4 regions of the Shinella sp. 838 genome follow, and region 3 is predicted to be linked to each of the others. Evidence: predicted binding sites of a transcription regulator. Region 3 holds the regulator's gene; each other region holds the start of a gene.
The links. The regulator LexA, encoded in region 3, represses DNA repair genes until DNA is damaged. The targets are predictions, from matches to a motif close to TGTTCNNNNTGTGTTCNG.

Region 1 (7,896 bases), on a different contig from region 3:
CGGCCTCTGGATTGCCGCCAACCCAGACCAGGCGGATGCGCAGACCGGCTTTTCCGGCGGCCGGGACGGCGCGCTCGATGCGCTGGACAAGCGTTTCGAGGAGGCAGAACGCCTTAGGCCGGCAACGGACCAGGCGGCTGCCTGGATCAAGGCATGGCCCGACATCCGCTATCTCGATCCTGCCGGTTTCGAAGCGACCTGGGAACAAGGTGCCCTTTCCAATCCCCGGCGTGCGCTCCGGCTGTCGAAAGCCCGCATCGAAGCCTTCCGGCAATCTCTTTCCGACCGTCTGCTCCTCGCTTTGGGGCTCGCGGCCGATGCGGCGGACGAGACCCTGATTGATCCGGGAACCACAGAGGTGATCGACATCGGCGGCCGCCGCGAAGAGGTCCGGCTCGTCCAGACGAGCTTCGGACTGCGTGGCGCAGCCTGCGCCGGCGGCGGTGTCCGCCTCTACGCCTTGCAGCTCGGCGGACGGGACGTGACCTGGACGGCCGTCTCCCTGATCGGCATCGCGGAGCGGACGAACGTCGACGCCATCACGGCCTTCGTCAGACACGAACCTGTCGCCGCAGCGGCCGACCTCCTGCTCCGTCGCGCCCGGCCTGCCGCAACCCATTGCGCGATCCAGCCCGCTGCGATGGCCGACGGCATTCCCCACCCGATTTTCCGGATCTCGATTGCCGACGACATGCTGATGCTGACAAAGGCAGGCTCGGGCTACGTCCTGGCGGGGCGGGCGCCGGGCGACACCCATGGCCCCGTCTCCTTCGCGCAAATCGCGGTGCACGAACGGGAAATCGACGGCCACGCAGGCTGAAAGGCCCCTCTTCACCGCTGCCATCTTGAGACGTGCCAGGCGACGAACATCACCGGCAGAATATCCCACGCCGCCGCCTAAGCGCTGCGTGCTGCGATTTCCACCAGGGAAACCGTGCCGCGGGCCTCGGTGACCGCGCCATCGGCGATCCAGATGGCCTCGCCGAAACAGGCGACCCCGCCCTCATGCACGACCGCGCCGTCCCCATCATTGCAGGCAAGAATGGGGCGCCGCGTGTGCCTGCTGTAACGAAGGAGCGCGGGGAGATAGGCCGCGTCGTCATCGAGATGCGGGAAGAATTCCAGCGGCATCAGATCGAGGGCTTCGCCCTCCACATCCTCCGGCGGTTCTCCAAGGAAGAGCGCGTCGGTCGCGATTGTCGGCGCCATGAGGATGGCGCCCGCGCTGACCCCGATCAGGACACCGCCGCCTCGTGCCCAGTCCCGCAGGGGCGCGAGCAGCGCACTGCGCTTCAGCCGCATCAGGAAATCGCCGGTATGCCCGCCGGAAAGGTGAATGGCATCGCAGGCGAAGAGCCGGGCGACGTCCATGGCATCCCGGGTGAGGTCCAGGTCGTGATAGAGAGAGAGATCAAGGCCGAGCCGCGCGTAATAGGCCCTGCCCGCCTGAAAAAACGTATGCTCCGGATCCGGGCCCGACGCAACGTAACCGATCCGGGCGCCGCCGCGCCGCTCACGAAGGAGGCCCAGGAGACAGGCATCGATCTCCGCGCCCTCGCCCGCGGTCTGGTCGCTGTAGAGGACGAGGTTGACCAAGGCACTCCGTCTCCCGTGCCTCAGACCAGTTCCACGTCCAGCACACCCGGCGTGGAGCGCATGGCGGCGGCGATTTCCGAGGAAATGCGGAAGCGTTCGTTGAGCTCCACCTCGATTTCCCGCTGGCCGTTGTCCTTGATCACGATGAAGGAGACGAGACCGTCGCCCTTCGTGTTGAGATGGGCGGCGATGGAGCGAAGCGGGCCGCTGTCGCGCACGTAGACGCGCAGCGCCTTCTGCGTCTGCAGCGATTCCTCCTCCAGCGAGCGCAGCGTCTGGATGCGCAGGCCGATGCCTTCCGGCCGCTCTTCCGCCTGCACGGTCAGGACCAGCGACTTGCCGGGCTCCAGCAAGTCGCGGTACTGGTTCAGCATTTCGGAGAACAGCACTGCCTCGAACTGGCCGGACGAATCGGAAAAGGCGACGATGCCCATCTTGTTGCCGGTGCGCGTCTTGCGCTCCTGCTTGGAGGTCACGGTGCCGGCGAGGCGACCGGCGGTCGCGCCACGCTTCACCGCCGCGGCGAAGTCACCGAAGGTCTGCACGCGCATCTTGGAGAGGATCGGCGCATAGGTGTCGAGCGGGTGGGCCGACAGGTAGAAGCCGAGCACCTGGAATTCGCGGTGCAGTTTTTCCGAGGCGAGCCAGGGCGTGTAGGACGGAAGCGTGATGACCTCCGGCCCCGTTGCCGCGCCCATGCCGAAGATATCGCCCTGCCCGCTCGTCTTGTTTTCCTGCGCGCGCTGGGCGGCGCCGAGAAGCCTGTCGAGGCCGGCGATCATCGCCGCGCGATCATGGCCGAAACAATCGAAGGCGCCGGCGACGATCAGGCTTTCGAAGACCCGGCGGTTGACGAACTTGGGGTCGATGCGCACGCAAAAATCTTCCAGACTCTTGAACGGCGCCGTACCGCGCACATCGACGATATGCTGCACCGCGGCCCCGCCGACGCCCTTGATGGCGGCAAGCGCATAGTAGATGCGGTTTTCCCCGGTCTCGAAATGAGGGAACGAGGTCTGCACCGAGGGCGGGATGACTTCGATACCGAGCCGGCCGGCATCCTGCCGGAAATCGTTCAGCTTGTCCGTGTTGGACATATCGTAGGTCATCGACGCGGCGAGGAACTCGACCGGGTAATGCGCCTTGAGATAGGCCGTCTGGTAGGAGACGATGGCATAGGCGGCAGCGTGCGACTTGTTGAAGCCATAGTTCGCGAACTTGGCGAGCAGGTCGAAGATGAGATCCGACTGCGGCTTCGACACGCCGTTCTTGACGGCGCCATCGACGAAGCGGGCGCGCTGCTTGTCCATTTCCTCCTTGATCTTCTTGCCCATGGCGCGGCGCAGAAGATCGGCTTCGCCGAGCGAATAGCCGGACAGGACCTGGGCGATCTGCATCACCTGTTCCTGGTAGACGATAACGCCCTGCGTCTCCTTGAGGAGATGGTCGATCATCGGGTGGATCGATTCGATCTCCTCCTCGCCGTGCTTGCGGGCGTTGTAGACCGGGATGTTCTCCATCGGGCCCGGGCGATAGAGCGCCACCAGCGCGATGATGTCTTCGATGCAGTCGGGCCGCATGCCGATCAGCGCCTTGCGCATGCCCGCGCTTTCCACCTGGAACACGCCGACCGTCTCACCGCGCGACAGCATCTCGTAGGTCAGCTGGTCGTCGAGCGGCAGGCTTTCGAGCTTTACCTCGATTGCGCGCTTGCGGATGAAATCGACCGCCGTCTTCAGCACCGTCAGCGTCTTCAGGCCGAGGAAGTCGAACTTGACGAGGCCGGCCTGCTCGACCCATTTCATGTTGAACTGGGTGACCGGCATGTCGGAGCGCGGATCGCGGTACATCGGCACGAGCTGCGAGAGCGGACGGTCGCCGATCACGATACCGGCGGCGTGCGTCGACGCGTGGCGGTAGAGGCCCTCGATCTTCTGGGCGATGTCGAGCAGGCGCGCGACCACCGGCTCCTTCTCCGCCTCTTCCTGCAGTTTCGGCTCCTCCTCGATCGCCTTGTAGAGCGGCGTCGGGTTGGCCGGATTGTTCGGCACGAGCTTGCAGATCTTGTCGACCTGGCCATAGGGCATTTCGAGCACGCGGCCGACGTCGCGCAGCGCCGCGCGCGCCTGCAGCGACCCGAAGGTGATGATCTGCGCCACCTGCTCGCGGCCGTATTTCTGCTGCACGTAGCGGATCACCTCTTCGCGGCGGTCCTGGCAGAAGTCGATGTCGAAGTCCGGCATCGAGACGCGTTCCGGATTGAGGAAGCGTTCGAAGAGCAGCGAGAAGCGCAGCGGATCGACGTCGGTGATCGTCAACGCATAGGCGACGAGCGAGCCCGCGCCCGACCCACGCCCCGGGCCGACGGGGATGTTGTGCTGCTTGGCCCATTTGATGAAGTCGGCAACGATCAGGAAGTAACCGGGGAACTTCATGCGCTCGATGACGCTGAGCTCGAAGTCCAGCCGCTCGCGATAGTCCTGTTCCGTATAGCCCGGCGTCAGGCCGAGCAGTTCCATGCGGCTTTCCAGCCCCTCCACGGACTGGCGCCGCAGTTCCGCGGACTCCGCGCGCTCCGCCTCCTCCGGATCGTCCGTCGCACCGGTGAAACGCGGCAGGATCGGCCCGCGTGTCTGCAGCACGAAGGAGCAGCGCCGGGCGATCTCGATCGTGTTCTCCAGCGCCTCCGGCAGGTCGGCGAAGAGCTTCGCCATGTCCTTGCGGCTCTTGAGATAATGGTCCGGTGACAGGCGGAAACGGTTGTCGTCCGACACCATCGCATTGTGCGCCACCGCCATCAGGGCGTCATGCGCATCGTAGTCGTCGGGGGCCGGGAAGAACGGCTCGTTGGTCGCGACCAGCGGCACGTCCTCCGCATAGGCGAGCTCGACCATGCGCCGTTCATGCTGCCTGTCAAAGCGGCCGTGCCGCTGCAATTCGATATAAAGCCGGTCGCCGAACACCTGCTTCAGCGCGTGAAGCCGCGCCCGTGCGACGGCAGGCTGGCCGGCGAGGAAGGCCATGTCGACGGGGCCGCCGAGCGCGCCGGAAAGCGCGATCAGTCCTTCCGCTCCCTCTTCCTGCAGCCAGCTATAGGCAATGCGGATCGCCTGGCTGCCTTCGCCGCCGAGATAGGCACGGCTGACAAGCGCGACGAGCCGCGCGTAGCCCGCATCCGTCGCCGCGAGAAGGACGATCGAAGGCAGCTTTGCAAGCTGGGCCTGCCCGCCGCGCCGCTCGCCTTCCCCCTCGTCTTCCATGTCGATGGACAGCTGGCAGCCGATCAACGGCTGAATGCCTTCGCCGACTGCCTTCTGCGAGAATTCGAGCGCGGCGAACAGGTTGTTCGTGTCGGTGATCGCGATCGCCGGCTGCTGGTCGGACGTCGCCTTGCCGATGATCTTCTTGATCGGCAAGGCGCCCTCGAGCAGCGAGAAGGCCGAATGGACGCGCAGATGCACGAATTCCGGCGTCTCTCCGATTGTCACGCCATCCGTCTTCTGCGCCGCGTCCGCCATGCCATCACCCTTCCGATCAGGAAGGGAAGCTTAAGCGGATTCGCACCCCTCCCGTCCAGACCGTTCTTGGCGTTGCACCCGCTTTCCACGCATGCAACACCGAACGGACGGGGACATACAGTCAGATGCCGAAGAGGATGACGGAGAAGCTGGCGACGAACATGGCCATGGAGGTGAATGCTGCAAGATCACGAAGAAAATCGGTCATTGTGGCTCCCTTTCCTTTTATGTTTTTATTTTGTTCTATTATTGTTCTCATGTCAACCCTTATCCACAGGCCCTCTGGACCGGCATTGCGCGGCACAATAAGGTCGCGTCGATCACATGGAGGAAATGAGATGAAGTCGTTGAGTGCCGCCCTTCTGCTGTCGCTTGCCCTGCCCCTTGCGGCCGCGGCCGCGGACTTTCCGGCCGAGCGCGTCGCAGCCATGGCGAGCGGCGACTGGAACAAGGACGGCGTGGCCGATCTCGTCCTCGTCGCAACGCCGGGCGACAACAGCGGCGAGGACAACGGGCTTTACGTCTATATCGCCAAGCCGGAAGAGAACCGCCTGACGCTCGCCCTCACGCTGCCCAACACCATCTGGGGAAACCTCGCCATGTATGGGCAGGAGCCGGAGCTCGCCGCGCTCGCCAACGGCTCGTTCACGCTGACGACGAAGAACGATTCGGTCGGCCGTGACCGCTGGCGGCAATCACTGACCATCGCCTACCGCAATTTCGATTTCATCGTCGCGGGCTATACGTTCTCGTCCTACGACACGCTCAATCCGGACGCCGGCAGCGAATGCGATCTCAACGTTCTGACCGGCAAGGGCAAGGCCCGCGGCCAGCCGATTGCCGGCAGGGCGCAGTTCGTGCTGCTCAAGGATTGGCAGGACGATGTCGGCCGCTCGATCTGCGGCCTCGACAACTGACAGGAAAAACCGGGACCGGCCTCAGGCGAGTTCGCGCACGAGGCCGTCCTCGATCGTCACGCGACGATCCATCAGGCCGGCAAGCTCGTGGTTGTGGGTCGCGATAAGCGCGGCAAGGCCGGACTGGCGGGCGAGCGCCTCCAGCGCCTCGAAGACATAACCCGCAGTCTCGGGGTCAAGATTGCCGGTCGGCTCGTCAGCCAGCAGAAGAAGCGGCGCATTGGCGACGGCGCGCGCGATGGCGACGCGCTGCTGCTCCCCGCCGGAAAGTTCCGAGGGGCGATGGTCTGCGCGATGGCCGATGCGCATGTAATCGAGCAGCTGGGCGGCGCGCTCGCGCGCCTCCGCCTTGGTGAGGCCGGAGATGAGCTGCGGCATCATGATGTTTTCCAGCGCGCTGAATTCCGGCAGCAGGTGATGGAACTGGTAGACGAAGCCGATCTCGCTGCGGCGGATTGCCGTGCGCTGGTCATCGGCGAGCGTCGCGCAGGAATGGCCGTTGACGAAGACCTCGCCGGCATCCGGCTTCTCGAGAAGGCCGGCGACATGCAGCAGGGTCGACTTGCCGGTACCGGACGGGGCGACGAGCGCAACGGTCTCGCCACTCTTCAGCGTGAAATCGGCTCCCTTCAGGATCGACAGCAGGGTCTCGCCCTGGCCGTAGTGCCGTTCGATGCCCTTCAGTTCCAGAGCGACGCGCGCATTCATGCGTTTATCCTATTCGTACCGCAGGGCCTGGACGGGATCGAGCTTGGAGGCACGCCAGGCAGGGAAGATCGTCGCGAGGAAGGAGAGCGCCAGCGCCATGACGATGACCGAGACCGTCTCGCCGGCATTCATGTCCGCCGGAAGCTGGCTGAGGAAATAGAGCTCCGGATTGAACAGCGTCGTGCCCGAAAGCCACGAGAAGAACTGCCGGATCGATTCGACATTGAGGCAGACGACAACCCCGAGCAGCACGCCCGCAAAAGTGCCGACCGTGCCGATCGCCGCGCCCGTCATGAAGAAGATGCGCATGATCGAGCCTGACGTCGCCCCCATGGTGCGCAGGATCGCGATGTCGCTGCCCTTGTCCTTCACCAGCATGATGAGGCCGGAGATGATGTTGAGCGCGGCCACGAGCACGATCAGCGTGAGGATCATGAACATGACGTTGCGCTCAACCTGCAGGGCCGAGAAGAAGGTGCGGTTGCGCTGGCGCCAGTCGGTGATGAAGATCTGGCGTTCGGCGGCGGCCTCGATCGGCTGGCGCAGGTCGTCGACATCGTCGGGGTTGGCGACGAACAGTTCGATCGACTGCACGATGCCTTCGGCATTGAAATAGAGCTGTGCTTCTTCGAGCGGCATATAGATGATCGACGCGTCGTATTCCGACATGCCGATCTCGAAGATGGCGGAAACCGTGTAGGTCTTCACGCGTGGATTGACGCCGAGCGGCGTGACGTCGCCCTCGGGTGCGACGAGCGTGATCTGGCCGCCGGCGCTGAGGCCGAGCTGTTCGGCCATACGCGAGCCGATCGCGACGCCGCTGCCGGCGGCAAAGCCCACGAGGTCGCCTTCCTTGATGTTGTCGGAGACGGCCTTCATCTTGGCAAGGTCGTCGGCGCGCACGCCGCGCACCAGCGCGCCGGTCCCCGCGCCCGCAGTGCCGGAGGCCAGCGTCTGGCCCTCGACGAGCGGGATCGCCATGGTGATGCCCGGGACAGCGGAAAGCCGCTCGGCGAGAGCGGCATAATTGTTCAGCGGCGTATCGATCGGCTGGACGATCATGTGGCCGTTGATGCCGAGGATGCGCGAGATCAGCTCGGTGCGGAACCCGTTCATGACGGCCATGACGATGATGAGCGTTGCGACGCCCAGCATGA
Region 2 (7,896 bases), on a different contig from region 3:
GGCCATGCCGAGCCGGGCAAAACGATCGACCTGCAGGGCGCGGGCACGGGCAACGCGGCGGGCGACGGTCTCGCTGGCCTCGGCAGCCATGGGGCGGATGAGGTCCGTCGCCGAAACGGCCGGCACGTCGATGCGGATGTCGATACGGTCCATCAGCGGACCGGAAATGCGGGCCTGATAGTCGCTCATGCAGCGCGGACCGCGGGCGCAGCTGCGGCCGGGTTCACCCGCCATGCCACAGCGGCAGGGGTTCATCGCCGCGACGAGCTGCATGGCGGCAGGGTAGCTCACCCGATGGTTTGCCCGGGCAATGATGCACTCCCCCGTTTCAAGCGGCTGGCGCAGGGCATCGAGCGCCTGCGGCGAGAATTCCGGCAGTTCGTCGAGGAAGAGCACACCATTGTGGGCGAGCGACACCTCGCCGGGCCTTGCCCGCGATCCGCCGCCGACCAGCGCGGCCATGGTGGCGGAATGGTGCGGTGCACGAAAGGGCCGACGATCCGACAGCCGCCCGCCGGAAAGCTGGCCGGCGATGGAATGGATCATCGAGACCTCCAGCAGCTCGCGCGGCGAGAGCGGCGGCAGGATGGCGGCAAGGCGCGCGGCGAGCATGGATTTTCCCGAGCCCGGCGGGCCGACCATCAAGAGGTTGTGGTTTCCCGCCGCCGCGACCTCCAGCGCCCGCTTGGCACTCTCCTGCCCACGGATATCGGCAAGATCCGGCAGGCCCGCCGCTGCCGTACGGATGGCGGGCGCCGGCCGGGACAGGACCTGCGTGCCCTTGAAATGGTTGGCGAGTGCAATAAGGCTGCGCGGTGCCAGGATGTCGAGATCGCCGCCGGCCCAGGCGGCTTCCGCACCGTTTTCCGCGGGGCAGATCAATCCCTTGCCGAGCGCATTCGCCCCCATGGCCGCCGGCAGCGCCCCGGCGACCGCGGCGATCGTGCCATCGAGGTTCAGCTCGCCGATGACGACGTAGTCCTCCAGCGCATCCCCCGGCACGGCACCGAGCGCCATCATGAGGCCGAGCGCGATGGAAAGGTCGTAGTGGCTGCCTTCCTTCGGCAGATCCGCCGGAGCGAGATTGACCGTCACGCGCTTCGGCGGCAAGGAGAGGCCCGACGCGTGCAGGGCGGCCTGCACCCGCTCGCGGCTTTCGGCAACCGCCTTGTCCGGCAGGCCGACGATCTGCATGCCCACCTTGCCGGGTGCGACCATGACCTGCACATCGACGGGCACACCCTCGATGCCCTGAAATGCAATCGTACCGACCCGCGCCACCATGATTGCCCCCGCCCGCTCCCGCCGCGCCGCGCTTCATTTCGCGCAAGGCACCGCGACACGTTTTCGCCGAAAACGATTGCCGCAACCCCTTCTGGTTGCAGGCGCAAATCTGGCATGGAATTCGGAATGAAACAAGAACAATTACAGAACTTGCGAGGGAATTTTCCGCGCACCGGTTGTACTCGGTTGCAATGACGGAACGAAGGCGGGACGTTCGCGAACGGAACGCCCCGCAACGGTCCTTGCCGCGGGTGGCAAGCGGCTCAGCGCTTGCTCTCGATGGCGTCCCAAAGCAGGGCGGAGATGTCTGCGCCGCCGAACTTCCGCACCTCCCGGATGCCTGTCGGAGAGGTCACGTTGATCTCTGTCATATAGTCGCCGATGACGTCGATGCCGACGAAGAGGAAGCCGCGCTCGCGCAGCGCCGGGCCGATCCGGGCGCAGATCTCCTTTTCGCGCGCCGTCAGCTCCGTCGGCTCCGGCCGGCCGCCGGCATGCATGTTGGAGCGGGCGTCGTGTTCGGCAGGCACGCGGTTGATGGCACCGACCGGCTCGCCATCGACGAGCAGGATGCGCTTGTCGCCCTTGCGTACGTCCGGCAGGTACTGCTGGGCGATGAAGGGTTCGCGGAACATCTGGCCGAACATCTCGAGCAGCGAGGAGAGATTGCGGTCGTCCTTGGTAGAATGGAAGACGCCGGCGCCGCCATTGCCATAGAGCGGCTTCAGGATCATGTCGCCCATCTCTTCACGGAAACGGCGGATTTCGGCGGGATCGCGGGTGATGAGCGTTGCCGGCATGAGGTCGGCGAATTCGGTGACGAAGATCTTTTCCGGCGAGTTGCGCACCCAGGCCGGGTCGTTGACGACCAGCGTCTTCGGGTGGATGCGCTCCAGGAGATGCGTCGAGGTGATGTAGGACATGTCGAAGGGCGGGTCCTGGCGCAGCAGCACCACATCCATCGTCGAGAGGTCGATGCGCTCGGGGTCACCGAGCGTATAGTGGTCGCCCTTGACGTCGCGCAATTCCATCGGCTCGGCGGTGGCGTAGACCTTGCCGTCGCGCAGGCTCAGACGGTCTGGCGTATAGTGAAAAAGCCTGTAGCCGCGGTTCTGCGCCTCAAGGCTCATGGCGAACGTGGAATCGCCGGCGATGTTGATGGTCGACACATGGTCCATCTGGACCGCGACGTTCTTGATCTTTGCCATGGAAAGTCCCCTCAGGAATGCCCGACACATTTAGGGTGCGGGCGGCGCGATGGCAACGGGCCTCGCACGGGGTCAGGCTAAGCCATCGATTTGGCAGGTGATGAGGTCGTGGTCGGAAAGCGGGCGTCCGGAGGGGCAGAGCGAGGAGACGATCTGCGTCTGCGAGACGGCGAGGCCGCGTGCAAGAAACCAGTCGAGCTTCATCGCCCGCTCGGGCCAGCGCGTGATGAGGCTCGGGCGTGTCGTCATCCCGTCCAGCGGGCCGCCATGGCGAATGAAGCCCCGTTCAGCCGCGCGGGCAAAAAGCCCCTCGGCCTCGAAATCGCCGTCGGCGTGGTTGCCCGTGTTGAGGTCACCGCCGATGAGGACGGGATGGCCGGGGAAAGCGGCGTCGAGCGCGTCGATCAGGCCGTTCATCTGGTGCTCGCGATAGGCGGCCGTCGTGGCGCTTTCGAAATGCGTGGAGGCAAGGACGAGTGGGCCGGCCTCCGTGTTGACGACAGCGCCGATCGCCATGCGCTCGCCGAGACGCGGCTGGTCGACCTCGCCCATGAACCACAACCGCTCACCTTCCAGCCGCAGCAGGAAAGGCTGGTGCAGCGGCACGGTGGCCATGAGGCCGTTGCCGTGCAGACCGCGACGATTGAACGGATCCTTGCAGAATTCCAGCTCCGTGTCGGAGCCGAGGCCGAGTTCGATGAATTCGACGCCGTAGAGATAGGCCATGCCGAGATCGCCGGCGACCTCGGCCGTGGTGTGACGCTGGCGCGTGCGGGCCATGCCATCGTCCATTTCGGAGAGCAGCACGATCTCGGCACCGGTCGCGCCGAGATGCTCGGCGCTTTCGAGCGGAAAGAGGCAACGCTCGAGGTTCCACGCGGCGACGGTGAAGGGAAAGGGCAACGGTTCGGCGCGCTCGGCACGGCCGCCTTTCTCCACGGCGTTCATGCAGGCAAGCTCCGCCATCCGGGCATCGTGCGCCGGAATGGACTTTTCGAGATCGGCTATCGCCGCACGCTCCGCCGGAGTGGGAGCGGTCAACCTGTCGACGACCGCGCGGATCATGACGCGGGCTCCAGCGCCGGGATGCCGGCGACATGGGTTTCCGACCGCTCCTCGCGCGACCAGTCGATCCGCCGACCACTGGCACTGTCGAAGAAATGCAGCCGGCAGGGTGCGATGGAGAGCGACGCGGTTTCCGGCAGCAGATTTTCCGAGGAGACCGCGGCGACGAGCGGCTGGTCGCCGACGAAACCATGTACAAGACGCTGGGCGCCCAGTTCCTCGACATAATCGATCCGGAAAGGCAGGCTGCCCTCCCCGCCCGGATGGAGACGCAGGTCCTCGGCACGCAGGCCGACGGTCACAGTGCCCTGTGCCGGGACCGTGGCGCCGAGGTCGATGAGGGCCGGGCCGAGGGCGAGTTTGTTGCCATGGATTTCGCCGGAAACGAGATTCATAGCCGGCGAACCAATGAAGCTGGCAACGAAGGTTGTCGCCGGGCGATGATAGACATCGAGCGGGCGACCGATCTGCTCGATCCTGCCGCCGGAGAGCACGACGAGGCGGTCTGCCAGCGTCATGGCTTCGAGCTGATCGTGAGTGACGTAGATGGAGGTCGTGCCGACGCGGCGTTGCAGGCGCTTGATCTCGCCGCGCATGGAGACGCGCAGTTTCGCGTCGAGGTTGGAGAGCGGCTCGTCGAAGAGGAAGGCGGAGGGTTTGCGCACGATGGCGCGGCCCATGGCGACGCGCTGGCGCTGGCCGCCGGAGAGCGCGCGGGGCTTTCGCTCCAGATAGGGTTGGAGTTCGAGCATGCGGGCGGCTTCCGCCACGCGCGCGTCGATCTCGGCCTTCGGCGTGCGGCGGTTCTTGAGGCCGTAGGCAAGGTTTTCGTAGACCGTCATATGCGGGTAGAGCGCATAGTTCTGAAAGACCATGGCAATGTCGCGGTCGGCCGGATCGACATCGTTGACGACGCGTGGGCCGATCGTCACCTCACCCTCGCTGATCGTCTCCAGCCCCGCGACCATGCGCAAAAGCGTCGACTTTCCGCAGCCGGAGGGACCGACGAGCACGATGAACTCGCCGTCGGCGATGTCGATCGAGACGGAGCTGACGGCGGTCACGCCGCCATTGTAGATCTTGGACACGTCCTTGATACCAATCGATGCCATGGGACGACCCTCCTATTTGTCGCTTTCGGTAAGGCCCTTGATGAACCACCGCTGGAAGATCAGCACGATCATGACCGGCGGCAGCATGGCGAGGATCGCCAGCGCAAAGGCCTCGTTGTAATCGGGGATGTTGGAGCCGACCCAGACGAGCAGGATCTGCTTGATGCCACGCACCAGCGTGAAGAAGCGCTCGTCCGTGGTCATCAGCGTCGGCCAGAGATACTGGTTCCAGCCATAGACGAACATGATGATGAAGATGGCGGCGATCATGGTGCGCGAGAGCGGCACGAGCACGTCGATGAAGAATTTTATCGGCCCCGCTCCGTCGATGCGCGCGGCCTCCAGCAGTTCCTCCGGCACGGACTTGAAGAACTGGCGGAAGAAGAAGGTGCCGGTGGCCGATGCCAGGAGCGGCACGATGAGACCGGTATAGGTGTTGGTGAGCGAGAGCTTGTTCATCACCTCGTAGGAGGGGACGATGCGCACTTCGAGCGGCAGCAGCAGTGTCGTGAAGATCATCCAGAAGAACAGCGTGCCGAGCCTGAAGCGGAAATAGACGATGGCATAGGCGGCGAGCATGGACAGAATGATCTTGCCCGCGGCGAAACCGACACCAAGGATCAGCGAATTCCAGATCATGCGCGCACCGGTGATCTCGCCGGTAAAGCCGCCTTCGCGCGTCAAAACGGTGTTGTAGGTCTCGGTGAAATTGCCGCCCCAGGTGATGGAGAGGCCGTTCCTGTGGATGTCGGCGGCATCGTGCGTGGAGGTCATGAAGGCGACCACCACGGGCGCGACCATGACGAAGACGCCGAGCATGAGGATGAGATGATCGAACAGACGGGTACGGTTCATGGCGGGCGGCCTCTCAATTGTAGTGCACGCGCCGCTCGATGAAGCGGAACTGGAAGATGGTGAGCACGAAGACGACGATCATCAGGATGACGGACTGGGCGGAGGAGCCGCCGAGGTCGTTGCCGCGAAAGCCGTCCATGTAAACCTTGTAGACCAGCGTGATCGGGTTGTTGGCAGCCTTGTCCTTCACCATCACGTCGATCACGCCGAAGGTGTCGAAGAGGGCATAGGTCATGTTGATGATGAGCAGGAAGAAGGCAGTGGGTGCGAGCAGCGGCAGCGTCATCGTCCAGAAGCGCCGGACGCCGGAGCGGCAGTCGATGGCGGCCGCCTCGCGCACGGAGGCCGGAATGCTCTGGAGCCCCGAGAGGATGAAGATGAAATTGTAGGGGATCTGCTTCCACACCGACACGATGATCATGGCAATGGCGGTATCGTTGTAATTGAGGCCGACCTTCATGTCCCAGCCGAAAAGGGCGGCGAATTTCACCAGAGGGCCGATATGCTGGTCGAAGAACATCATGCCCATCAGGCCCGCGACCGGCGGGGCGATGGCGTAGACCCAGATCAGCAGCGTCTTGTACGTCGCGCTTCCCTTCAGCACCGCATCTGCCTTGACGGCGAGCAGCATGCCGATGCCGAGCGACAGGAAGGTGACGAGCGCGGTGAAGACCACGGTGAAGCGGGCAATCGCCTGGTATTGTGTGGAGCCGAGTGCATCCGAATAGTTCGCCAGGCCGACGAAGGTAGAACCGAAGCCGAAGGGATCCTCGAGATAGAAGGACGACTGGATCGCCTGGACGGACGGCCAGTAGAAGAAAACGAAGATGATCGCCATCTGCGGCGCGATAAAGAGATAGGGCAGGTAGGGCGACGAGAACTGGACGCGCTTCATGTCGTGGCCTTTGAAAGAGCGGAGGCGGCGGGCGACTGCCCCTCACCCCAACCCTCTCCCTAGCCAAGCGGGGAGAGGGGGAGGAAACGCCGCGGCTTGGTCCCTTCTCCCCACCTGCGGGGAGAAGGTGGCCGGCAGGCCGGATGAGGGGCCGGCCGGAGCTGAACCTATCAGCCGGCGGTCTTGGCAAAGCGGGCGAGCAGGTCGTTCGCCTCGGTCTCGATCGTCTTCAGGGCGTCTTCGACCGACGTTTCGCCGGCGAAGATACGACCGTATTCACGCTCCATGATCTCGCGGATCTGCGGGTAGAAGCCGAGGCGGTAGCCCTTCGACCAGTCGCCCGAGGGCAGCATGAGCTGCTTGATGCCGACTTCGGCGACCGGGGTCTTTTCATAGTAGCCTTCGGACTTCGCCAGCTCGTAGGCCGCCTTGGTGATGGCGACGTAGCCGGTGGCCTGGTGGTAGAACTTCTGCACTTCCGGCGAGGTCAGGAACTGGAAGAAATCGGCCGTGCACTTGTTCTCTTCGCCCGACTTGCCAGACATGGCAAACAGCGCAGCACCGCCGATGAAGGAGTTGGTGCCGGCGCCCTCGACGCTCTGCCAATAGGGCAGGAAGGTCGCGGTGAACGGCTTCTGCGCGGTCTTCGTCAGGCCACCGAAGGAACCCGAAGAGCCGATCCAGAAGGCGGCCTTGCCCTCTTCGAAAAGCTTCTGGTTGTCGTTCCAGCCGGCGCCGTAGTAGCCGAAGTAACCCTCGTCGGCCCAGGACTTCAGCTTGGTGAACATCATGACGAGGTTCGGGTCCGTCATGTTGATCTTGGTGTCAACGACCGAGTCGTAGCCGTTGTTGTTCGTTGCGAACTGGATGTTGTGGCGCGAGAAGAAGTTTTCGGTGAACTGCCAGGTCAGCTGCGACTGGACGAGCGGCAGGTAGCCGGCCTCCTTCAGCTTCGGCGCGATCGCCTCGAACTCTTCCCAGGTCTTCGGCGCTTCCACACCGACCTTTTCCAGGGCTTCGGTGTTCACGTACATGATCGGCGCTGAAGAGTTGAACGGCATGCCGACGAACTTGCCATCCGGCGCAGCGTAGAAATAGCGCACGCCCTCGATGAAGGCTTCGCGGTCGAACTTGTGGCCGGCGCCGGTGATCAGGTCTTCGGCCGGGATGACGGCGTTCGGAGCGTTGATGATCGTCGCCGCGCCGGCGTCGAAGACCTGCAGGATGTTCGGCTGCTCGCCCGAGCGGAAGGCGGCGATGCCGGAAGCGAGCGCTTCCTCATAGGTGCCCTTCGAAACCGGCGTCAGCGCGCAGGCCGACTGGGCCTCGTTGAACTTCTTGGCGACTTCATTGATGACTTCGCCGTTGCGACCGGCCATGCCGTGCCACCAGGTGATATTGGTGGCGGCCATCGACGCCGAGGCGGAAAACGCGAGTGCGAAACCTGCGAGGGAAAGCGGCTTGAACATGGGTTGCT
Region 3 (7,896 bases):
GGTCGCCGACTGGACCGCCGAGCAGCAGCGCCAGACACTCGCCAAGAAGGCCGAGGAGCTGGCCGAGCGCGTGCGCAAGGGTGGCGACATCGCCACCATTGCCGGCGAACTCGGCATGGCCGTCGAGAACAAGGCGGGCCTCAATCGCGGCGCCCAGGATCCGGTGCTGAGCCCGGTGGCCGTCGCTGCCGCCTTCGCAGGTCCGCTCGGCCACGTCGCCAATACGCCCGGTGTCGACGGTGAAGGCCAGATCCTCCTGAAGGTGACGGAAGTGAACGCCGAGACCGCCACCGACGCGCTCTCCGGCGACGAGCAGCAGATCGCCGCCGTCGCCCGTGCCAGCGGCGACGACATCCTCGACCAGATGGTGAGCGCCCTGCAGACGTCCTACGGCGTTTCGATCAACCGCACGCTCGCCGAACAGAGCATCGCGCGATAGGGAGACGGCAACCGCATGTCCGACCTGAAACCCTATATCGCCAAGGTTGCCGGGGGCGCGATGCTGGACCGCGAGGACGCCCGCGGCGCCTTCGAGATCATCATGTCCGGCGCCGCCACGCCCTCGCAGATCGGCGGCTTCCTGATGGCGCTGCGCGTGCGCGGTGAGACCGTCGACGAGATCTACGGCGCCGTCGGCTCGATGCGCGCCCGCATGCTGCCGGTCAATGTTCCCGCCGATGCGGTGGACATCGTCGGCACGGGCGGCGACGGCGCCGGCACCTACAACATCTCGACGCTCGCGGCGATCATCGTCGCGGGCGCCGGCGTTCCGGTCGCAAAGCACGGCAACCGGGCGCTCAGCTCGAAGTCGGGCACGGCGGACGCCCTCTCCTGCCTCGGCGTAAAGCTGGACATCGGCCCCGCGGAGATCGCACGCTGCGTGCACGATGCCGGCCTCGGCTTCATGTTCGCGCAGCTGCACCATCCTGCCATGAAGCATGTCGGCCCGTCGCGCGTCGAACTCGGCACGCGCACGATCTTCAACCTGCTCGGCCCGCTTTCGAACCCCGGCAGCGTCAAACGCCAGCTGCTCGGCGTCTTCTCGCCGCACTGGTTGCTGCCGATCGCCGAAGTGATGCGCGATCTCGGCTCGGAGAGCATCTGGGTTGTGCATGGCGAAGGCCTCGACGAGATCACCACGACGGGCACGACGAAGGTCGCCGCGCTCGAAGATGGCAAGATCCGCACCTTCGAACTGACGCCCGCCGATTTCGGCCTTCCCCAGGTGGCACTGGACGACTTGCGCGGTGGAGACGGCGCGCACAATGCCGCCGCCCTCCTGTCCGTGCTCGGGGGCGCGCACATGCCTTACCGGGACATTTCGCTCGCCAATGCCGCGGCCTCGCTGGTCGTCGCCGGCAAGGCGGAAACGCTCAGGGACGGCATGCGCCTCGCCACCGAAGCGCTGGAAAGCGGGCGTGCGCGCACCGTTCTGGAACGCCTTGTCGCAGTTTCCAACGAAGGCCAGGCGGAGTAGGATTGTCCATGACCGATATCCTGAAGAAGATCGAAGCCTACAAGCTGGAGGAAATCGCCGCCGCCAAGGCGCGTGTTTCCCCTGCCGAGCTTCGCGCGCGCATCCGCGACCAGGAGCCGCCGCGGGGCTTCTTTGCGGGCCTCAAGGCGAAAAAGGCGGAAGGCCGCTTCGGCCTCATCGCCGAGATCAAGAAGGCAAGCCCCTCCAAGGGCCTCATCCGGCCGGATTTCGATCCGCCGGCGCTGGCGAAGGCCTATGAGGCCGGCGGAGCCGCCTGCCTTTCCGTTCTCACGGACACACCGAGCTTCCAGGGTGCGCCGGAATTCCTGACAGCGGCGCGGGCGGCCTGCACCCTGCCGGCGCTGCGCAAGGACTTCATGTTCGACGGCTACCAGGTGCTGGAAGCCCGTGCCTGGGGTGCGGACTGCATCCTTCTCATCATGGCCTCGCTCAGCGACGACGATGCGAAGATGCTGGAAGACGCCGCCTTCGCGCTCGGCATGGATGTGCTCATCGAGGTGCATGATGCGCCTGAAATGGAACGCGCGCTGAAGCTCAAGTCCAAGCTCGTCGGCATCAACAACCGCAATCTGCGCACGTTCGACGTAGATCTTGCCGTTTCCGAAAAGCTCGCAAGCATGGTGCCGGATGACCGCCTGCTCGTTGGCGAGAGCGGCATCTTCACCCATGCGGATTGCGAACGCCTCGGCAAGGTCGGCATCTCCACCTTCCTCGTCGGCGAAAGCCTGATGCGCAAGGATGACGTGGCGGCCGCCACTCGCGAGCTCCTTACCGGCTCGGCCGGCATGCTGGCAGCGGAATGATGGCGGTCTCGAAATGACGGGCGAGGCCCGCACGCTCACGCATATCGGCGCGTCCGGCGAAGCCAACATGGTGGATGTCGGCGGCAAGGCCGAGACGGTGCGCATCGCGGTTGCCGAAGGGTTCATCCGCATGGCGCCGGCAACGCTGGACCTCATCCTCAAGGGCGACGCCAAGAAGGGCGACGTGATCGGTACGGCGCGGCTTGCCGGCATCATGGCCGCCAAGCAGACCGCCAGCCTCATCCCGCTCTGCCATCCCCTGATGCTGAGCAAGGTCGCGGTCGACATCCGCGAGGACCGCAGCCTTCCGGGACTGCGGATCGAGGCAATGGCCAAGCTGACCGGCCGCACCGGCGTGGAGATGGAGGCGCTCACCGCCGTCAGCGTCGCCTGCCTCACCATCTACGACATGGCGAAAGCCGCAGACCGCGAGATGGAGATCGGCGGCATCCGCCTCGTCGAAAAATCCGGCGGACGCTCCGGCGACTACCGGCGCGGAGACGCAGGCTGATGTCGCTGCTGCCTGTCGAAGACGCCCTCCATCGCCTGCTTTCGGCCGCCCGGCCGACACAGCAGACAGAGCTGGTCCGGCTGCACGAGGCGGATGGCCGCGTGCTTGCCGAGGATGTCGCTGCCAAGTTGACGCAGCCGCCCTTCGACAATTCCGCGATGGACGGTTATGCCGTGCGCCACGCGGATATAGCCACGCTCGGCTCGATCCTGAGCGTTGCGGGCATGTCGTCCGCTGGCCACGCCTTCCAGGGCACCGCAGGCCCCGGCGAGGCCGTGCGTATCTTCACCGGCGCCCCGCTGCCGGCCTTCGCCGATACCGTGCTCCTGCAGGAAGATGCCGAGGTCCTGGAAGACGGTCGCATCCGCACCACCTTCCTCACACCGAAGGGCCGCCACATCCGCCCGCGCGGCCAGGATTTTTCCGAAGGCGAAATCGTCCTGAGGACCGGCGACGTGCTCGATGCCGGCCGCCTGACGGTCGCGGCAGCCATGAACCATGCGGCGGTGACCGTCTATGCACGCCCGCGCATCGCCGTGCTCGCCACCGGCGACGAGCTTGTGTCGCCGGGCACGCCCCCAGGCGCCAGCCAGATCATTGCATCCAACACCTACGGCGTCGCTGCGCTCGCCCGCGCGGCAGGCGCCGAGGTGATCGACCTCGGTATCGTCGGCGACGACAAGGACGCAATTCTGAACGCCGTGCGCCACGCACTGTCGCTCGGTATCGATGCGCTCGTCACACTCGGCGGCGCATCTGTCGGGGATTTCGACCTTGTGCAGCCCGTGCTCGGCGAAGCCGGCATGGACCTCGATTTCTGGCGCATCGCCATGCGCCCCGGCAAACCCCTGATGGTCGGCCGCCTCGGCGACGTGCACGTCGTGGGCCTGCCCGGCAACCCTGTTTCGAGTCTCGTCTGCTCGCACCTCTTCCTCGTTCCCCTCGTGCGCCGCCTCGCGCGCCTTCCAGCGGAAAACCGCGAACGTCCGGCCATTGCCGCCGTGCCGCTCAAGGAGAACGACCACCGGCAGGACTATGTTCGCGCACGCATTGCCCGCGACCCCGCCGGAGACCTGCTCGTCACGCCCCTCGACAAGCAGGATTCCTCCATGATGAAGGCCTTCTCCGCATCCGAGGCCCTTCTCGTCCGCGCACCCCACGCGCCGGCGGCCCCTGCAGGCGCGCCCTGTACAGTGCTTCTCCTGCGCGAACCATCCGCCTGAACAGTACTATTATTGTTTCAGCAGCCCCTTGCAGAACACATATGGAACAGATAGTGTCTGTTCTGGATTTGTTTCACTCGATTCTCGGTGGAGGGGCCATGCTCACGCGGAAACAACAGGAACTTCTCCTGTTCATTCATGAACGGATGAAGGAGTCCGGTATTCCTCCCTCCTTCGACGAGATGAAGGACGCGCTGGATCTCGCGTCGAAATCGGGCATCCACCGCCTCATCACGGCGCTGGAGGAACGCGGCTTCATCCGGCGCCTGCCGAACCGGGCCCGCGCGCTCGAGGTGATAAAGCTTCCCGAAGCCTATACCCAGAGCCTGCAGCCGCGCCGCGGCTTTTCACCTGCCGTCATCGAGGGCAGTCGCGGCAAGCAGCCCCCCGCTCCCGTCGCCGCCCCGCCGCAGCGCACGCCCGTGGCCGAGGTTTCCTCATCCGTCTCCGTGCCTGTCATGGGCCGCATCGCTGCCGGCGTGCCGATCTCCGCCATCCAGAACAACACCCATGACATCACCGTTCCGGCCGAGATGATCGGCAACGGCGATCACTATGCGCTGGAGGTCAAGGGCGATTCGATGATCGAGGCCGGCATTCTCGATGGCGACACGGTGATCATCCGCACGGCGAGCAGCGCCAATCCCGGCGAAATCATCGTCGCGCTTGTCGACGACGAGGAAGCCACGCTGAAGCGCTTTCGCCGCAAGGGCGCGTCGATCGCGCTCGAAGCGGCAAACCCCGCCTACGAGACCCGTATCTTCGGGCCGGACCGGGTAAAAATCCAGGGCAAGCTGGTCGGCCTCATTCGCCGCTATCACTGATCGGCCGGCTGATCGAAACTGCCCGTGCGCCAGTCGTAGCTGCGGTGGCGGGCCCAGGGCCGGTCGAGACTTTCCACGGCCGGTGTGACCTGCGCAGCTGAAAAGATGTTGGATAGGCCTTCGGCGGCCGGGTGGATTTCGAGGGCGCCGGTTCGCCTCAGGTGACGCACAGTCACCAGGCGCGCACCCGAGCGGCAGGCCTCGAGCCGCAGGGCCAGGGACAAGACGACGAGGTCGGCAGCGTCGCAGGCCGTGCCCAGGAAGGCGACGTCGTCGAGGGTCACGATCCGCCAGCCGCTTGGCGAGACGGCGGCGCAGAAGGCCTTTGCCTCGCAGACGAAGCCATTGCCGGCCCGGGCCGCCGCGAGCGCGGACGCCATGGCGTCCCTCGCCTTCTGCCGGTCGGCCTTGCGCCGGGGCTTGTTTCGGCTTTCTGCGGCACCCGTGGTGCTGACGGCTTCTTCAAGGGTCAAGCCGGCGCTTCTGCGGATCTCGGGTTTTACAAGTTCGCCGAGCCGAAGGGCGCGCCGCCACTGCGCATAGATGAAGTCTGGCGGTCTTGCCCGGTTTGTGGCGACGGTTTCGCCGCGAAGGATGGCAACGAGGCGGCCATCCTCGGACACCAGCGCTTCCGGCGTGGCACCTCCAGCCGGAAAGCAGGCGATGGCGAGGCCGATCCCGACAAGCAGCGTTCCCGCATGGCGCAGCCGCGTGCGCAGGATGCAGACAAGCCCGCCACCAAGACCGATCAGCAGGAACGCAATCGAGGGAATGCGGCCGGTGACGATCTCGCCCTTCCAGCTCGCAACCCATGTCGACAGCGCGATCATCCACTCGATGCCCTTGCCCATGATCGCGAAGGGCACGCCATCGAGGCCGAAAGGCATGAGCAGTACGGCGATGAGGCCGAAGGGCATGACGATCGCGCTGATGACAGGCATAGCGAGCAAGTTGCCGGCAAGTCCATAGGCCGGGATGCGATGGAAATGGCCGATGGAATAGATCAGGGTCGCGAAGCCGCCGATCAGCGAGGACAGGAGCAGCCCGCCGAAGAAGCGCCCCAGCGCACCGCCGAACAGTTTCAGGCGCCCTCCCTCGCCCTCGCGGCGGACGGGACGTTCCCGCCAGGCCGCATAGCCGGCGACGAGCCCGAGCGTTGCGGCATAGGACATCTGGAAGCCCGGATTGGTGACGGCCGACGGTGTCATGGCAAGGATGACGATGGCCGAGAGTGCCACGTTGCGCAGGCTGATCGCCGCACGGCCGAACAGCACCGCCACCAGCATGATGCAGATCATGATCCACGAGCGCACGGCGGAGATCGCACCGCCCGAAACGAGGATATAGAGCGTCACCATGGCGAGCGCACCGGCGGCAGCGATCTTCTTGGCGGGATAGCGTTCGGAAAAGCCCGGGATCAGTGCCATCAGAACGCGGGCGCCGACGAGGAAAGTGCCGGCGGCGAGCACCATGTTGAGCCCGGAAATGGCCAGCACATGGGCAAGCCCCGCCTCTCGCAATGCCTCCACCGTTTCCGGGCTGATCGCCCGCTGCTCCGCCGTCACCAGGGCCGCGGCGATCGCGCCGGCATCGCCGCCAATCCGCCCGCGGATATGCTCGGTGAGGTTGTTGCGCCAGGTCGCGACCGTCTGTCGAATCCGACCCTCGACGCCCGGCTCGGCCACTGCAACCGCACGCGGGGCCTGATAGAAGTAGCCGACCGCGCCGGTGCCGGCGAAATAGGCGTCGAAGGCGAAGTCGTTGAGGCCGGAAAGCGCCGGGCCGGAGGGCGGCCCGAGCCGTGCCCGTCCGGTTATCCCACCGCCGATCGGGATCGGCGCATGCCGACTGCGGGCGAGGAGCGTCACCACGCCGGGCGGGCGTTTGAGCACCGGGTCGCGTGTCGTATCGAGCGCGATGCGGTAGCGGATCGCACCCCGTTCGTCACTCTCGCGCGCCAGCACCCGCCCGCTGACATCGGTGGTAACGGGCGCATCAAGCACGACCGTATCGAGCCGCGCGCTTTCGAGCGCCGCCAGCAGCATGCCGACCGGAACGAAGAGTATCGCCCCGGCGGCGAGCGCAGTCCAGTCCTCCCGATGTCGGAAGCGCCAGGCGGGCCAGAACGCGAAGGCAGCGAAAAGCAGCAGTGCTGGAAGCGATGGATCAGTAACGGCGGAAAACCAAAGGGCCGCTCCAGCACCAAGGAAGACCGGCACGAACAGGAAGAAATGGCCATGTGCCCGTTCCTGCGCGAAGGCGGCGCGCCACGTCTGCGGCGTCTCGGAAGCACTCCTCAGGCGCCCCGCCGCTGTCAGAAGCATCACGACCCTGCCCCTGCGGGCCGGCGGATCGCGTGCCGGGACCGGCAGAGGAGCATCGTCAGGCGCCGCCCGCCAGGCATGCGCCTCGGGCACCTCCCGCCGTTCTGCGACCTTGCCCTTCTCCATGATCCCGGCCCCACCCGTTCACACTGCCATTGTGCAACCGAATGATGGAAACTTCAATCAGCAGTGGCCGTCACAAGTGCTAAGCAAGACAGAAAGGATGCTACCTCCGCATTTCACGAAACACGCGTAAAAGTTGCTTGAAACTTGCTGGAAAGGGTAGATATTGCGTTGCCGGAAAGCCTATTTCCGCAATGCACAATTTGCCTTTCGTCTCGCTTGGCAGGCAGGTGCAAATGGGCTAGCAAAACGAGCATGTTCATGGTTCCGGCACAACTTCGTGCCGCCATTGGAAACAACGGAGGATCGTTATGACAGGAACAAGCGCGGGTGTATCGGTCGGTGGCAAAGCGGTTGAGCTGCCGACGCGATCCGGTACGATCGGCCCCGATGTGATCGACATCGGCACGCTGTACAAGAACACCGGCACCTTCACCTACGATCCCGGCTTCACCTCCACCGCGTCCTGCGAATCGAAGATCACCTATATCGACGGCGACGAAGGCGTTCTGCTGCATCGCGGCTATCCGATCGAACAGTTGGCCGAACACGGCGATTTCCTCGAAGTCTGCTACCTTCTGCTGTACGGC
Region 4 (7,896 bases), on a different contig from region 3:
GCGCGGTGCTCGCCTTCGCGACCTCGCTCGACGAGGTCGTGCTGACGCTCTTCGTCGCCGGCCCCAACCAGCGCACGCTGGCCCGGCAGATGTTCTCCAGCATCCGCGAGAATATCAGCCCCGCCATTGCCGCCGCGGCCTTCCTCTTCATCGCCGCGACGGTCGCGATCGGCCTCATCGTGGTGCTGTCGCGCTCCATGCTGGCGAAACGGCGTTAGGCTATGCGTTTCAGCGTATTGGCCAGAACCTGGTAGATGCGCGGTTCCAGCATGTGCGCCACATTGAAGCGCATGAAGCCGGCGGCGCTCTGCGACACGCTGAAGACGTTGCCGGGGGCCAGCACGACACCCTCGGCAACGGCTGCCTGTGCGATCTCGCTGGAATCCAGCCCCTCCGGCAGCCGGCACCAGAGGTTGAAGCCGCCGCGCGGCTGGAGCCAGGGCGTGATGCCGAGCCGCGAAAGCCGTTCCGCCACCTCGCGCCGGGCGCGCACCAGCTTGCGGCGCAGCTCCTCCATGTGTTTGCGGTAACCACCGCCGGCAAGCATATGGGCGATGATCTCGCTGGACATCGGGCTCGGCCCGCCGAAATTGGTGGCGATCTGCAGATCGACCAGCCCCTCGATCCAGTCCGGCCGCGCGGCGATGTAACCGCAACGCGCCGAGGCGGAGAGTGTCTTGGAGAAACTGCCGATGCGGATGACGCGGTCGAGCCCGTCGAGCGCGGCAAGCCGGGTGGAGGGCTCTGGCTCGAAATCGGCAAAGATGTCGTCCTCGACGATGATCGTCTCGCTGCCGGCGGCAGCGTTTAGCAGCCGGTGCGCCACCTGTGGCGACAGCGTAGCGCCCGTTGGATTGTGGATCGCCGAATTGGTCACATAGAGGCGCGGCCGCTCTGCCGCGAGCACGGCCTCGAAGGCGGCGATGTCGGGGCCTGACGGCGTATAGGGCACGCCGATGACCGTCACCTGGTGGGCCTTCAGCAGTGCCTGGAAATTGAAATAGCAGGGGTCGTCCACCAGCACCGTGTCGCCCGGGCGCAGCAGGAAACGGCCGATCAGGTCGAGCGCCTGCGTGCCCGTGCTCGTCAGCATCAGCTGATCCGGCCCTGCGGCAATGCCTTCCTCCGTCAGCCGGCCGAGCAGCAGCCGGCGCAGAAACGAAGAGCCGCGCGTGCTGCCGTAGTAGGCGATGAGATCGCTGTCGCCGCGCGCAAGGCTGCGGATCGCGCGGCGCAGCGCCTCGTCCGGCATCCAGTCCGCCGGCAGCCAGCCGCAGCCGGGCTTGAGCACCACTGTGTCGGCATCGAGCGATTGCCGCGACACCCAGAACGGATCGACCGCACGCGCCTTCGGTGTCGCCGCTTCCGCCAGCTTCAGTGGGGGCAGAGCGCTCTGCGAGACGTAGAAGCCGGAACCGCGCTGCGCCCGGATCAGCCCTTCCGCCGCCAATCGGTCATAGGCCTCCACGACGGTGGAGGGCGAGACACCCATGCTCGCGGCGAACCGGCGGATGGACGGCAACCGATCACCCGGCGTGAGCGCACGGCTGGCGATGCGGTGGCCGATGGTCGCCATGACCTCCGAAATGCGCGTGTGCGGTGTTGTGTCAGTCATGATTTCTCATTTTTGTACTGGTTCGCATGTGGGTACAGTTTGGAGAAATTGTACTGCACTGTTTCTGTCTTTTCCAGCCTTGCAAGCCTAGGAAGGCAGGACTGTTCCTCTGGAATAAAGCCGCTTCCGCAATGTCAGTCAGGAAGAGGTTTGACGCTCCATGGCAACAGCTCTGCACAGGAAAGGCATGAGATCGATGAGAACATCCATGGAAGGCTGGGGCAGCGGGCTGACCGGCGTCATCATTTTCAGCGGTTCGCTGCCGGCGACCCGCGTGGCGGTGGCGGATTTCTCTCCGCTGTTCCTGACGTCGGCGCGTGCGGTCATCGCGGCTCTTCTTGGTGCGGCGCTGCTCCTTGCTCTGCGCCAGCGGAAGCCGTCGCGCGACACGCTCTTTTCGCTGGCGATCGTCGCGCTCGGCGTCGTCGTCGGTTTTCCACTGCTGACGGCGCTGGCGCTGCAATATGTCACCTCCGCCCATTCCATCGTCTTCGTCGGGCTGCTGCCGCTGGCGACTGCCTTTTTCGGCGTCCTGCGCGGCGGAGAGCGGCCGAAGCCGCTGTTCTGGCTGTTTTCCGGCATCGGCAGCGCCACGGTGGTGGGCTTCGCGCTGAGTTCGGGCGGGGACGTCTCGCTCGTCGGCGACCTGCTGATGGTCGCCGCCATCATCGCCTGTGGTCTGGGCTATGCGGAAGGGGCGAAACTTTCGCGCACGCTCGGCGGCTGGCAGGTCATCTCCTGGGCGCTGATCCTCTCTCTGCCGTTGATGGCGGTGATCGCCCTCTTCTCGCTGCCCGCGACATTCTCCGGCATTGACGGCGCCGCCTGGGCGGGGCTTGCCTATGTCTCGGTCTTCAGCATGCTGATCGGTTTCGTCTTCTGGTATCGGGGCCTTGCGCTTGGCGGCATCGCGGCCGTGGGGCAGCTACAGCTGCTCCAGCCCTTCTTCGGTCTCCTGCTTGCCGCCGGCCTGCTGCATGAGCGTGTGAGCCCGTTGATGCTGGTCACGACGCTCGCCATCGTGCTGTGCGTTGCCGGCGCGCGCAAATTCGCGCGGTAGCGAAAGCTGCCCGGGACCTGCAGCCCGCGGCGTTCGGGGAATGGAGGTGGCGGGTGAAATCTGCTATGGCTCTTGCCAGCGGCTCGTGCCTTCGGCGATAGTGTCGGGCGGAACGGCCTGGGAGAGCTGGATGGCGGCAGATGTTCGGACGTCGAAGGAGATGAACGGTGCCCTGGCGCCGAAGGCGCTGCGCGTCGGCTTCATCCTGTCGAAAAGTTTCACCCTGTCCGCCTTCGCGCTGTTCGTTGATACGCTGCGGCTGGCCAGCGACAGCGAGGATCGCTCGCGCCGCGTCCATTGTGACTGGGACGTTTTGAGCAGCACACGCAACTTCATCACCTCGTCGAGCGGCATCCAGGTCGCCCCGACCGCGCCCTTCGCCGATCCCTCCTGTTTCGACTACATTGCCGTCGTCGGCGGTCTCCTGTCGGTGGAAGAGCCCATAGACAGCTATGCCCAGGCCTATCTGCGCAAGGCGGCCCAGGCCGGCGTCGGGCTGATCGGCCTCTGTACGGGCAGCTTCATCCTGGCCGAGGCGGGCCTCCTCAAGGGGCATACGGCCTGCGTCAGCTGGCTGCACCACCGTGATTTCCGCGGCCGTTTTCCCGATATCGAGGCGACGTCGGAGCAGATCTTCCGTTTTGACGGCAAGGTTGCCACCTGTGCCGGCGGCAGCAGCGTTGCCGATCTTGCCGCAACGCTCGTGCGCCACCACGTCGGTGAGGCGGCCGAGCGCAATGCGCTGGAAATCCTGCAGATCCGCCACCGGCGTGATGCGACCGACGTACAGCCGCGCAACCCGCTCGGCCTTGAAGCCCGCGACCGGCGCGTTCACCTCGCCATCATGATGATGGAACAGCACACCGAGGACCTCCTGTCGATCGACAGCATCGCCACCATGACGGGCGTCTCCCGCCGCCAGCTCGAGCGGCTGTTCGAGGGCGATATGGGGGCTTCGCCGAGCGCGATCTACATGAAGATCCGCATGGCCGCCGCGCTCACCATGGTGATGCGCACCAACAAGCCGTTGATCGAGATCGCGCTTGAGACCGGTTTCGAAAGCCTGTCGCATTTCACCCGCCGCTTCCGTGCCGCCTTCGGCGATACGCCCTCGCAGATCCGCCGCGACGGCCGCCGCCAGGCGGGCTGAGGGGCAAAACGCCCGGCCGCCGGGAACCAAGCCGCGCGAAAACCGTTCGGTCTCTATTGCTGACAAGAGACTGTAACGGGAGACCGCAATGGCAAGCACCAACGACGTCCAATCCCAGATTTCCGCCCTGCGCGCAGAGATCGCCCAGCTCCAGAAGGACCTTGGCGAGCGCGGCAGCGAAGCCTATGAGACCATCCGCGACCGCGCCGGGAATGCCGTGGAGGCTGCTCGCCCGGCCGTTCGTTCGGCAACGAAATATGTGCGCAACGAAGGTGCCGCCGTCGCGCAGGCGGCGCGCGAGCATCCCGCGGCACTCTCCACGGTCGTCTTGACCGCAGGCCTTGCCGGTGTCGTCCTCGGCTATCTGCTCGGCTCGCTTGAAAGCGAACCGCCGCGCCGGCAGCGCTGGTTCTGAACCGACAAAAACCCGGCTTGGCCGGGCTTTTTCATGCTGTGAGGAAACGGGGGCAAGACGCGGGTTTCCCTGGTTTTCCCCGTATCCCCGGGCACGCATGTCACCGGTGGCGAAGACCGAAGAGATAACCGATGAAGGCGGCGCCGGCCAGCGCGGCGAGCGGGTTGGCCTGAATGGTCTGGCGCACCTCGTCCCGCAGCGATTCCGCCTTGGCGACCGCCAGCTGGCCGGTTCCTTCGGCGATCAGCCCTGCGGATTCCTTCAGCCGGCTGATTTCCGCCTTCAGGGCCTCGATCTGCTCGTTCACCGTCGCTTCCGCTGCTGCCGCGCGGGCGTCTTCCGAAATGCTGTCGCGCCCCTCAACGACGCCGAGCGTACGCTTTCCGGTGCTCTTTTCGTCAGCCATGGACATGTCTCCTGGATTTGATGGAATGGCGAAAGGGAGAACTTTTGCCGCGCCACTTGGTTCCCGCCGATGATTCAAACTGTGATCTTTCCGGCGCGATCAGGCGATTGACTCTTACGGAATTTGAGAACAAAAAGAGAACATATAGCCTTTCAACAGGGAGCTGCCAAGCCGATGTCCGCCTCCGCCCATGCCGTTGTCGCGGACCTGCGCGACCGCATCCGGCAGTTCGACGGCCGCGCCCAGCGCGACCGGGCGGTGCTGCCCTTCGGTGTGCCCGAAATCGACGAGCGGCTGCCGGGCGGCGGGCTGGCGCTGGCCAGCCTGCACGAGATCTGCGGTGGCGGTGACGATGCCGTCGAGGCCAGCGCCGCCATGCTCTTTGCCGCCGGCATCGCCGCGCGCACCAAGGGGCAGGTGCTCTGGTGCCTGACGCGGCCAGATCTTTTCGCGCCGGCGCTGGCGCAGGCGGGGCTAGCGCCGGGCCGTGTCCTCTATGTGGAGGCGGGTGACGAGAAGAGCCTGCTCCTCTGTTTCGAAGAGGGGCTGCGCCATGGCGGGCTCGGGGCCGTCGTTGCCGAGGTGGCGCGCCTGTCGATGACCGCCTCGCGCCGCCTGCAGCTTGCCGCGGAGGCCGGCGGCACGCTCGGTCTTGCCCTGCGCCGCTTCCGCCACAGCAAGGAGACGGAAGCCCTTGCGCAGCCCTCCGCCGCGGTGACGCGCTGGCGGGTCTATATGCGGCCCTCCGTTTCCCTTCCCGTGCCCGGCATCGGCCGGGCGCAATGGCTGCTGAAACTGGCCCGTTGCCGGGCCGGCGAGGCGGCGGACTTTGATGTGGAGGCCACCGATGCCGAGGGTCGTATCGCTTTTTCTTCCCGGCTGGCCGATCGATCGCCTGCGGCGGGCGCTCGGCACTTCGGCGCCGCCGCCGGATAGCAGGCTCGTGCTTGTCGGCCGTGACGGCGCGCGCCGCATCCTGACGGCGGTGAGCCGGCCGGCCGAGCAGGCGGGCCTACGCGTCGGCATGCCGCTCACCAAGGCCCATGCGCTGCTGCCCGGGGTCCTCAGCATGCCGGCCGACCCCGTGGCCGATGCCGCCGCCTTGGGCCGCCTCGCGCTCTGGGCGCTGCAGCACTATGCACCCATCGTCGCCCCGGACGCGCCCGACGGTCTCGTTATCGATACGACCGGTGCCGATCACCTGCATGGCGGCGAAGCGCACATGCTGACCGGCCTCGTCAATCGTCTTGCCGCCTCCGGCATCTTTGCCCGCGCCGCCATCGCCGACAGCTGGGGCGCGGCCCATGCCGCCGCCCGCTTCCTCGCCGATCCTGTCTGTATCATTCCGCCGGGCAGGGCAGGTGAGGCCGTGTCGCCCTTACCGGTCACGGGATTGCGGATAGCGCCGGAAACGGTGGCTGGTCTCCACGTGCTCGGCTTCTCTACGATCGGTGAGGTGCTGGCCGTGCCGCGCGCGCCGCTCGTTCTGCGCTTCGGCCCGCTTCTCGGCCGCCGGCTCGACCAGCTCCAGGGCCGGATTTCGGAACCCGTCGATCCGCTGCGCGACCCGGAGCTCGTCACCGTCCGGAAGGTTTTCGGCGAGCCGATCGGCGCACCCGAAACCATCGCGCGCTACACGGCCAGCCTCGTGCACGATCTCTGTGCGGCGCTGGAAAAATGCGGTCTCGGTGCCCGCCGGCTCGATCTCCTCTTCCATCGTGTCGACAATTCCCTCCAGGCGATCCGTATCGGCACGGCACGGGCCGTGCGCGACGAAAGACAGCTCATCCGTCTCCTGACGGACCGTCTCGAGACGATCGATCCCGGCTTCGGCATCGAGATCATGGACCTGACCGCGACGCTGGCCGAACCGCTCGTCCTGCAGCAGGCCGTCTCCTCCCTGATTGAGGCGGAGGAAGCGGACCTTGCCGGCCTTGTCGACGTGATCGTCAACCGCATCGGTGCCGCGCGCCTCTACCGCATCGCCCCGGTCGAAAGCGACGTGCCGGAACGTTCCTTCCGCCGCATTCCGCCGCTTTCGCCCGAAACCGGGGTGACCTGGCCAAGCCGCTGGCCGCGTCCTGCGCGCCTTCTGGCCCGGCCGGAGCCGGTCGAGGTCATGGCGCTCCTGCCCGACCATCCGCCCGCCTCCTTCACCTGGCGGGGCGTGCGGCGGCTGGTCAAGCGGGCCGATGGGCCGGAGCGCATCTTCGGCGAATGGTGGAAGCGCGATGCGGAACTGGCGGCCGTGCGGGATTATTTCCAGGTGGAAGACGCCGAGGGAGCGCGCTTCTGGCTCTTCCGCTCCGGCAATGAAGAGCAGGCGGCAAGCGGGGCCGGTCGCTGGTTCCTGCACGGGATTTTCGCATGAAACCGCGTTATTCCGAGCTTCAGGTCACATCCCATTTCTCGTTCCTGCGCGGGGCGAGCAGCTGCGCTGACCTGTTCGCGCAGGCAAGCGCCCTTGGCATCGAGGCACTGGCCGTCGTCGACCGCAACAGCCTTGCCGGCGTCGTCCAGGCCTTCAAGGCGTCGCGCGAACTCCCGGCGAATGCCTCGAAGGTGCGGCTGGTGGTCGGCTGCCGGCTCGACCTTGTCGATGGCATGTCGCTGCTCGTCTACCCGACCGACCGCGCCGCCTATGGCCGTCTCTGCCGCCTGCTCACCATCGGCAAGAAGAAGGCCGGCAAGGGCAAGTGCCATCTCGACTGGTCCGACGTCGTCGACTGGAACGAGGGCCTTCTTGCCGTGCTGGTGCCCGACGAGGCGGGCGAGACCGCCGCCTTTCATCTGCGCCGCCTGCGCGAGCATTTCAGGGACCGCTGCTACCTCGCCCTCACGCTCCGCCGCCGGCCGAACGACCAACTGCGATTGTTCGACCTCTCCAACCTCGCCGCCCGCCATGGCGTTCCCACCGTCGTCACCAATGACGTGCTCTATCATGAACCCGCCCGGCGCATGCTGCAGGACATCGTCACCTGCATCCGCCACAACGTCGCTATCGACAATGCCGGCTTCCTGCGTGAACGTCATGCCGATCGCTACCTGAAGCCGCCGGAGGAGATGCACCGGCTTTTCAAGCGCTATCCGGAGGCGCTGCGGCGGACGCTGGAGATTGTCGAACGCTGCCGGTTCTCGCTGGCCGAGCTGAAGTACCAGTATCCGGACGAGAAGGAATATTCGCATCTGACGCCGCAGGAGGCGCTTGAGAAATATACCTGGGAGGGGGCGGCCAGACGCTATCCCGGCG

Region 1: dnaE (DNA polymerase III subunit alpha) is a predicted target of LexA. The motif match lies at 5,354-5,371, and genes of this name have one in related genera.
Region 2: P9A16_RS12425 (YifB family Mg chelatase-like AAA ATPase) is a predicted target of LexA. The motif match lies at 1,418-1,435, and genes of this name have one in related genera.
Region 4: P9A16_RS16580 (ImuA family protein) is a predicted target of LexA. The motif match lies at 4,772-4,789, and genes of this name have one in related genera.

Annotation. Positions count from the first base shown of each region.
Region 1 covers NZ_JARSBQ010000002.1:707,851-715,746, reverse strand. Annotated here, with positions in the region: gene P9A16_RS11150 (DMP19 family protein) at 1-820, shown strand, start outside; gene P9A16_RS11145 (Type 1 glutamine amidotransferase-like domain-containing protein) at 898-1,596, opposite strand; gene dnaE (DNA polymerase III subunit alpha) at 1,617-5,114, opposite strand; gene P9A16_RS11135 (hypothetical protein) at 5,453-6,031, shown strand; gene P9A16_RS11130 (ABC transporter ATP-binding protein) at 6,053-6,739, opposite strand; gene P9A16_RS11125 (lipoprotein-releasing ABC transporter permease subunit) at 6,749-7,896, opposite strand, start outside.
Region 2 covers NZ_JARSBQ010000003.1:175,173-183,068, reverse strand. Annotated here, with positions in the region: gene P9A16_RS12425 (YifB family Mg chelatase-like AAA ATPase) at 1-1,284, opposite strand, end outside; gene gshB (glutathione synthase) at 1,548-2,492, opposite strand; gene P9A16_RS12415 (endonuclease/exonuclease/phosphatase family protein) at 2,565-3,557, opposite strand; gene P9A16_RS12410 (sn-glycerol-3-phosphate import ATP-binding protein UgpC) at 3,554-4,669, opposite strand; gene ugpE (sn-glycerol-3-phosphate ABC transporter permease UgpE) at 4,682-5,524, opposite strand; gene P9A16_RS12400 (ABC transporter permease subunit) at 5,538-6,419, opposite strand; gene P9A16_RS12395 (extracellular solute-binding protein) at 6,590-7,888, opposite strand.
Region 3 covers NZ_JARSBQ010000001.1:1,547,329-1,555,224, reverse strand. Annotated here, with positions in the region: gene P9A16_RS07355 (peptidylprolyl isomerase) at 1-439, shown strand, start outside; gene trpD (anthranilate phosphoribosyltransferase) at 455-1,477, shown strand; gene trpC (indole-3-glycerol phosphate synthase TrpC) at 1,486-2,301, shown strand; gene moaC (cyclic pyranopterin monophosphate synthase MoaC) at 2,315-2,812, shown strand; gene P9A16_RS07335 (molybdopterin molybdotransferase MoeA) at 2,812-4,035, shown strand; gene lexA (transcriptional repressor LexA) at 4,134-4,859, shown strand; gene P9A16_RS07325 (ComEC/Rec2 family competence protein) at 4,853-7,309, opposite strand; gene gltA (citrate synthase) at 7,618-7,896, shown strand, end outside.
Region 4 covers NZ_JARSBQ010000004.1:434,751-442,646, forward strand. Annotated here, with positions in the region: gene P9A16_RS16550 (ABC transporter permease) at 1-218, shown strand, start outside; gene P9A16_RS16555 (aminotransferase-like domain-containing protein) at 215-1,615, opposite strand; gene P9A16_RS16560 (DMT family transporter) at 1,812-2,675, shown strand; gene P9A16_RS16565 (GlxA family transcriptional regulator) at 2,806-3,825, shown strand; gene P9A16_RS16570 (hypothetical protein) at 3,914-4,240, shown strand; gene P9A16_RS16575 (hypothetical protein) at 4,341-4,646, opposite strand; gene P9A16_RS16580 (ImuA family protein) at 4,821-5,582, shown strand; gene P9A16_RS16585 (DUF6504 family protein) at 5,494-7,017, shown strand; gene P9A16_RS16590 (error-prone DNA polymerase) at 7,014-7,896, shown strand, end outside.